Regions from separate parts of the Brevibacterium sp. K72 genome, predicted to be linked through region 2. Evidence: riboswitches for the same ligand, from Rfam matches in the RefSeq annotation. Region 2 holds a riboswitch; the other holds the start of a gene.
What was found. Region 2 has a riboswitch for thiamine pyrophosphate ahead of thiC (phosphomethylpyrimidine synthase ThiC). Riboswitches for the same ligand answer to the same signal wherever they lie in the genome.
Positions count from the first base shown of each region.

Region 1 (3,403 bases), 1.1 Mb from region 2:
TTGGTGTAGGCGAAGACCGTGAACCCGTCGAGGACGAGCTCCTCGGCCGCCCGGAAGAGCTCGACCGGGTCGGGCAGGAGGGTATCCTCGTCAGCGATGACCTCGAGTTTGACCCACGAGGTCTCGAGCGCCTCCCGGGCGAGCTTGGCCGTGAGCACAGCGTCCCGGGCGGTATAGCAGCCCGCGGTGTTCGGCAGGGAGCGGATGCCGAGGCGTTCGAGGAGGGCGAAGACCGAGTCCCTGGCGTCAGCGTCGAAACGGCGGATCGCCACGGTCGTCAGCTCCGTCGCCGAGGCGGTCAGTGCGTTCTCGAGGATGCTCAGGGTGCTCGCCCCTCCGGTGCCCATGACGAGGTGGGAGTCGAAGGTCGCTCCGTCGATCGTCCAGCTCATCTCAGCCTCCCTGCACAGCGGTGACGATGTCGACGGTCTGGCCGTCGACGATGGCGAACTCGGCCCAGAGTCCACGGCGGATGACCTCACCGTCGACGGCGAGGGCCACCCCGAGACGGCCTCCGTCGACGGGAGTCCCGTCCGTCGCGAGCTGCCTGCCGGTGACGTGCTCGACGAGCGAGCGGGCCGTGGTGCCTGAGGCGAGCTCGCTGCTCTCCCCGTTGAGTGTGATGGTCATGGTTCCTTCCTTGCTGTGGTCATCGCCGCCACGAGGCGCGGAGACGGGCTCTCGTTCGACTGTGCGGCTTCGGAGAAGCGGCGGGGAGCAAGGGCCGCGGGCGCCCCTGCGGGCAGCCACGGGGAGTCCGAGCCGCAGACGAGGTCGGCGCCGAAGCGGGCCCCGAGCGGGGTGAGGAGGACCCCGTGGCGGAAGTACCCAGTGGAGACGACGCAGCCGGGATCCGTGCGCCCGACGAACGGGAGATCGTCGGGGGAACCAGGCCGGGCACGGGCAGTGATCTCGGTGACCTCCGCGTCGAGGATCCCGGGCACGAGCCTTTCGGCGTCGTGGAGGAGACGGTGGACGCCCTCGGCGAGCACCCCGGGGCGACCGTCCTCCCGGGACGTGGCGCCGAGGACGAGCTCCCCGTCGGGACGGGGGACGATGTAGACGGGCCGACCGGCGACGAGTCCGCGGATGGTGCGGGTGAGCAGCGGTGGCGCGCTCGGGTCGGTGCGCAGCCGGATGATGTCGCCGTGGACGGCGCGCAGCGGCAGGTCGGGGGTGCCTGCGATCGATCCCGCCGCTTCTCCGGCGGCGAGGACGATCTGGTCGGCCGCGAGGCTGCGCCCATCGGCGAGGGTGACACCGATTGTTCGGCCGCTGACGCGGACGAGTCCGGTCGCCTCCTCACGGACGATGTCGTCGTCGAGGAGCGAGAGCAGGGCGCCGGTGATCCGTCGTGGGTCGATCGCATGGTCGCCGGGGATGCGCACCGCCCCGCTCACCCCCGGCGAGAGCGCAGGCTCGAGATCACGGGCCCGCGACCCGGTGATGAGCTCTACCTCGGACCCCGCCTCGGTCTGCAGAGCGCGCAGGTCCCGCAGGGTCGCGAGGTCCGCCCTGTCTCCGGCGCACACGAGGGTCTCGGTTCTCGTCTCGCCGAGGTCGTGCCCGGTCTCGGCGGTGAGTCGCGAGGCGAAGTCGGGGTAGAGATCGGCAGAGGTGCGCATGAGGGGGAAGAGCGGGGACTGGCCCCATGCGATCTCCGCGGCCGGGGCGATCATGCCGGCGGCGGCATACGAGGCCCCTTCGCCGGGTGCGGGGTCGATGAGCGTGACCGACGCTCCCCGGCCACGCAGTTCCCATGCTGTGGCGAGCCCGATGATCCCGGCCCCGACGACGATGACGTGCACTGTATTCTCCCTCCGGCGGCATGACCCGCATCAGGTGCGGCGGTCGGCACGAAGCCCTCTCAGCCTCCCAGCGAGGCTCCCGCGAACTCCTCTACTCTAGGAGCATGGTTCCCGCGATGACAACGTCCTCCGCCCAGCGAGACACGCAGACCACGACTCGAACCGCGCGTCGGCGCTCGCTCGAGGAGGCCCGCCTCTACCTCTGCACCGATGCCAGAACCAAGCAGGGCGATCTCGCCGCGTTCCTCGACGCCGCATACGCCGGGGGCGTCGACATCATCCAGCTGCGCGACAAGAGCCTGGAGGCACGAGAGGAGATCGCCGCCCTCGAGGTCCTCCGGGACGCCGCCCGCCGCCATGGCAGGCTCTTCTCCGTCAACGACCGTGCCGACGTCGCCCTCCTCGTCGGCGCCGACGTCTTCCACGTCGGACAGGGTGACCTCACGAGCGGCCAGGCCCGTGCCGTGCTCGGACCCGACGTCCTCCTCGGCCGCTCGACCCACTCGATCGACCAGGCGCTCGCCGCCGACGCCGACCCCGACATCGACTACCTCTGCCTCGGGCCCGTGTGGGAGACCCCGACGAAACCCGGGCGACCGGCCGTCGGCCTCGAGCCCCTGCGGGAGATCACCGGACGGGTGAACACCCCCTGGTTCGCGATCGGCGGCATCGCCGCCGGTGAGCGGCTCGACGCGGTGCGCGAAGCCGGAGCCGAGCGCATCGTCGTCGTCCGCGCCGTCACCGAGGCCGATGATCCCGCCGCAGCGGCAGCGACCCTGAAGGGAGAGCTGTGAGGATCCTCATCGCCGGAGCCGGGGCCACCGGGGGAGCGTTCGGCACCCGCCTCGTCGAAGCCGGACGTGACGTCACCTTCCTCGTCCGACCCGAGCGCGCCGAGGCGCTGCGCGCATCGGGGCTGCGCTTCATCGGCCCCGACGAGGACAGGACGAACCCGGTGGCCGTGACGACCGCCGAGGAGCTCGCAGCGAACCCGATCCCTGCGGACCTCGTCCTCATCGCCGTCAAGGCCGGCGGCCTCGACCAGGTCATCGACGACATTCGCCCGGCGATCGGGCCGGACACGCTCATCATTCCGTTCCTCAACGGCATGGCCCATATCGACCGCCTGGACAGGGAGTTCCCCGGGCAGGTGCTCGGGGGCCTCGTGAAGATCATCGGCACGATGCGCGGATACGACGTTGTGCAGATGACGGACATGGCGACGATGACGATCGGCCGCCTCGGCGGGGGAGAGGTGCCTTCCGGGATCGTCGAGGCCCTCGACGTCCCCGGCTTCCGCCTCCAGGTCATCGATGCCATCGATGACGCACTCTGGGAGAAGTGGGTCTTCATCGCCGCAGCCGGCGTGGTCACGTGCCTCTTCCGGGCGCCCGTCGGGGCGATCATGGCCGCCGGCGGCGAACCCCACGTCGTCGCGATCGTCGACGAGCTCGAAGCCGTGGCGATGGGCGCCGGACACCCGATCTCGGCGCGCTCCCGCGCGGTGACGCTCTCGATGCTCACCGCCGAGGGCTCCTCATTCACCTCATCGCTCTATCGCGACGTCACCGCCGGACTGCCCAACGAGACCGAGC
Region 1 covers NZ_CP191582.1:2,495,570-2,498,972, forward strand. The annotation lists gene ACQ1RG_RS11155 (thiazole synthase) at 1-392, opposite strand, end outside; gene thiS (sulfur carrier protein ThiS) at 394-630, opposite strand; gene thiO (glycine oxidase ThiO) at 627-1,808, opposite strand; TPP riboswitch at 1,799-1,901, opposite strand; gene thiE (thiamine phosphate synthase) at 1,925-2,602, shown strand; gene ACQ1RG_RS11175 (ketopantoate reductase family protein) at 2,599-3,403, shown strand, end outside.
Region 1: linked by a shared signal. The riboswitch ahead of thiO (glycine oxidase ThiO) and the one ahead of thiC (phosphomethylpyrimidine synthase ThiC) in region 2 are both predicted to bind thiamine pyrophosphate.

Region 2 (3,403 bases):
ACCCCGAACGTCCTCATGGTCCGCAACGACATGGATGAGGGCACGCAGTGCGCGCTGACGAAGCTCATCTATGACAAGAAGGCCGACCTCGAGAAGGTCCACGCGGCCGCGAAGGACATCACACTCGACACTGCGGTGCCGCCGGAGCCGATCACACTCGCCCCCGGCTCGCAGAAAGCCCTCGACGAGCTGCAGAAGTGAGGGACTGAGTCACCCGACGCTGGCAGCGCCCCCGGCGCCTCAGCCTCGGCGGGGGCCGACCGTCGGCTCGGGAAGGTACACCTGGGCCCCGCGCTCGAGGAACTCCCGACTCTTGGCCTGCATGCCCGCGATCGCGGCCTGCGCCTCGGCGCTTCCGTAGGTGTCGCGGATGTCCTGGGAGATGCGCATCGAGCAGAACTTCGGCCCGCACATCGAGCAGAAATGCGCGGTCTTCGCCGGTTCGGCGGGCAGGGTCTCGTCGTGGAATGCCTCCGCTGTCTCCGGGTCGAGGCCGAGGGCGAACTGATCGCGCCAGCGGAACTCGAACCGCGCCTTCGACAGTGCGTCGTCACGGGCGCTCGCCCCGGGATGTCCCTTCGCGACGTCGGCGGCGTGCGCGGCGATCTTGTACGTGATCACGCCCGTCTTGACGTCCTCGAGGTCGGGCAGGCCCAGGTGCTCCTTCGGGGTGACGTAGCAGAGCATCGCGGTGCCGTAGCGGGCGATCTCCGTGGCCCCGATCGCCGAGGTGATGTGGTCGTAACCGGGAGCGATGTCCGTGACCAGCGGACCCAAGGTGTAGAAGGGCGCGCCGTCGCACAGCTCCTGCTGCCTCTCGACGTTCTCCCGCACGAGGTGGAGCGGAATGTGGCCGGGACCTTCGACCATGACCTGGACGTCGTGGGCCCACGCGCGCTTCGTCAGCTCGGCGAGGGTGTCGAGTTCGGCGAACTGTGCGGCGTCGTTGGCGTCGGCGATCGATCCGGGACGCAGCCCGTCGCCGAGGGAGAAGGCGACGTCGTACTGGGCGAAGATCTCGCAGAGCTCGTCGAAGTGGGTGTAGAGGAAGTTCTCCTCGTGGTGGGCCAGGCACCAGCCGGCCATGATCGAGCCCCCGCGAGAGACCATGCCGGTGACCCGGTCCGCGGTGAGCGGGACGTAGCGGAGCAGCACGCCGGCGTGCACGGTCATGTAGTCGACGCCCTGCTCGCACTGTTCGATGACGGTGTCGCGGTAGATCTCCCAGGTGAGCGCTTCGGCGTCGCCGTCGACCTTCTCAAGCGCCTGGTAGATGGGGACGGTGCCGATGGGGATCGGGGAGTTGCGGATGATCCATTCGCGGGTGGTGTGGATGTCGTTGCCCGTCGAGAGGTCCATGAGGGTGTCGGCACCCCACTTCGCGGCCCACTGGAGCTTCTCCACCTCCTCGGCGATCGAGCTCGTCACCGCAGAATTGCCGATGTTCGCGTTGATCTTGACGAGGAACGCCTTGCCGATGATCATCGGTTCGGACTCGGGATGGTTGATGTTCGACGGGATGATCGCCCGGCCTGCGGCGACCTCGGAGCGGACGAGTTCGACGTCGCACTGCTCGCGGATCGCGACGTAGCGCATCTCCGGAGTGATGATGCCCTTCCTGGCGTAGTGCATCTGCGTGACGGTGCGTCCGTTCTTCGCTCGCCGAGGTGACCGTTCCGGACCCTGCCACTGCTGAGAGGGCGCCCCGCGACGGACGGCGGCTCGGCCGTCGTCTTCGATGAGGTGTCCGCGCGCCTCGTAGGTCTCGGTGTCGTCGCGGTCGTCGATCCAGGGCGCGCGGTGCGGCGGAAGCCCGTGTTCGGGAACGGCGCCGGGGCCGACGGTGCGGTAGACGTGGACGGGTTCGTTGGGGCGGCCGTTCGTGTCCTCGAGGTCGATGCGGGTGACCGGGACGCGGATGCCGTGCTCGCTGTCCTCGACCCAGGCGAGCGAATGCGAGGGGTACTGCTCGAGGGAGTAGTCCTCGGCGGGCGTGGTGTTTTCGGGTGTGTCAGGGGTAGGCGCAGTCATCTGCGATCCTCTCTTCCTCCGCCGGTATCAACCGGATCAGGTTCAACGGTCTCGAGCGGCCTTAGCCCGATCTCAGCCTCCTGCCGGAGGCCCCCGTGGGGTCACACAACGACTATCACAGTGTGCGCGTCGCCACAAAACAGCGCGTCTCGTCGACCGCCCGTCGACCGTTCGGCGACCACCTCGTCGACTGTTCGGCGGCCACCTCGTCGACCGCCCGGCGACTGCCGATCGCCCTCGATCACCGCGTACCCGGTCGCGCTCGATCAACGCGGCGGGAGAAAATCGATGCTCCCGCGAAGTCGGTCGCTCTCGATCAACGCGCAGCCGGAATTCCGCGTCTTGGGCGACGCGGAATTCGGGCCCAGCGTGGATCGGGGTTGGAAATGTCGGCTGCGCGTGGATCGGCGTGCGGAATGGCGGCGCCGGCCCCTACGCTCCCTGGAGGAAGGCCTTGGCGGCGGCACCGAGGGCGACGACGTCGCTGATCGCGCACATCTCCCGCGCCGAGTGCATCGAGTAGAGCGCCGGTCCCACGTCGACGGTCGTCATCCCCATCCGCGTCGCCGTCAGCGGTCCGATCGTCGACCCGCACGGCACCGAGTTGTTCGACACGAAGTCCTGGTACTCGACCCCGGCCGCAGTGCACGCCTTAGCCCACACCGCGGTGCCCACGGCGTCGGTCGCATAGCGCTGCTGCGCGTTGTGCTTGAGCAGGGGTCCGCCGCCGAGGCGGGGCCGCACCTGCGGGTCGTGCCGCTCCTGATAGTTCGGGTGGACGGCATGACCGGCGTCCGAGGACACGCACACCGACCTGGCAAGCGCGGCGAGGTGGTCGCTGCGAGTCGCGTCGGGGTAGAGGGAGGCGACGATGCGCTCGGCGACGTCGGCGAGGAACGGTCCGCTCGCCCCGGACCGAGAGTTCGACCCGATCTCCTCGTGGTCGAACCCGGCGAAGAGGGCGAGGTGGTCGAGCGCCTCGGCGTCGAGCCCGACCATCGCGCTGACCCCGGCGTGGACGGAGAGGAGGTTGTCCAGCCTCGGCGAGGCGAAGAACTCGTCCGCGGCACCGAAGCGCGCAGGCTCCTGGACGGGGATCGTGTAGACGTCGTGGCCGACGATGAGCTCGGGGTCCACCTCGGCGGAGGCGGCGAGGAGCTCGAGGACGTCGGCCTCGGCAAGGTCGGCGAGACCGACGATCGGGGTCGTGTGGCGCTGCTTGTCGAGGGTGAGGCCCTCGTTGACCTGCCGGTCGAGGTGGATGGCCAGCTGCGGGATGCGCGCGATCGCCCCGGTGCGTGCGAGAACGACGGTGCCGTCGGCGAGGCTGAGGCGCCCGGCGAACGCGAGCTCCCGGTCGAGCCACGAGTTG
Region 2 covers NZ_CP191582.1:1,418,832-1,422,234, forward strand. The annotation lists gene ACQ1RG_RS06295 (TAXI family TRAP transporter solute-binding subunit) at 1-201, shown strand, start outside; gene thiC (phosphomethylpyrimidine synthase ThiC) at 241-2,031, opposite strand; TPP riboswitch at 2,028-2,138, opposite strand; gene ACQ1RG_RS06305 (M18 family aminopeptidase) at 2,464-3,403, opposite strand, start outside.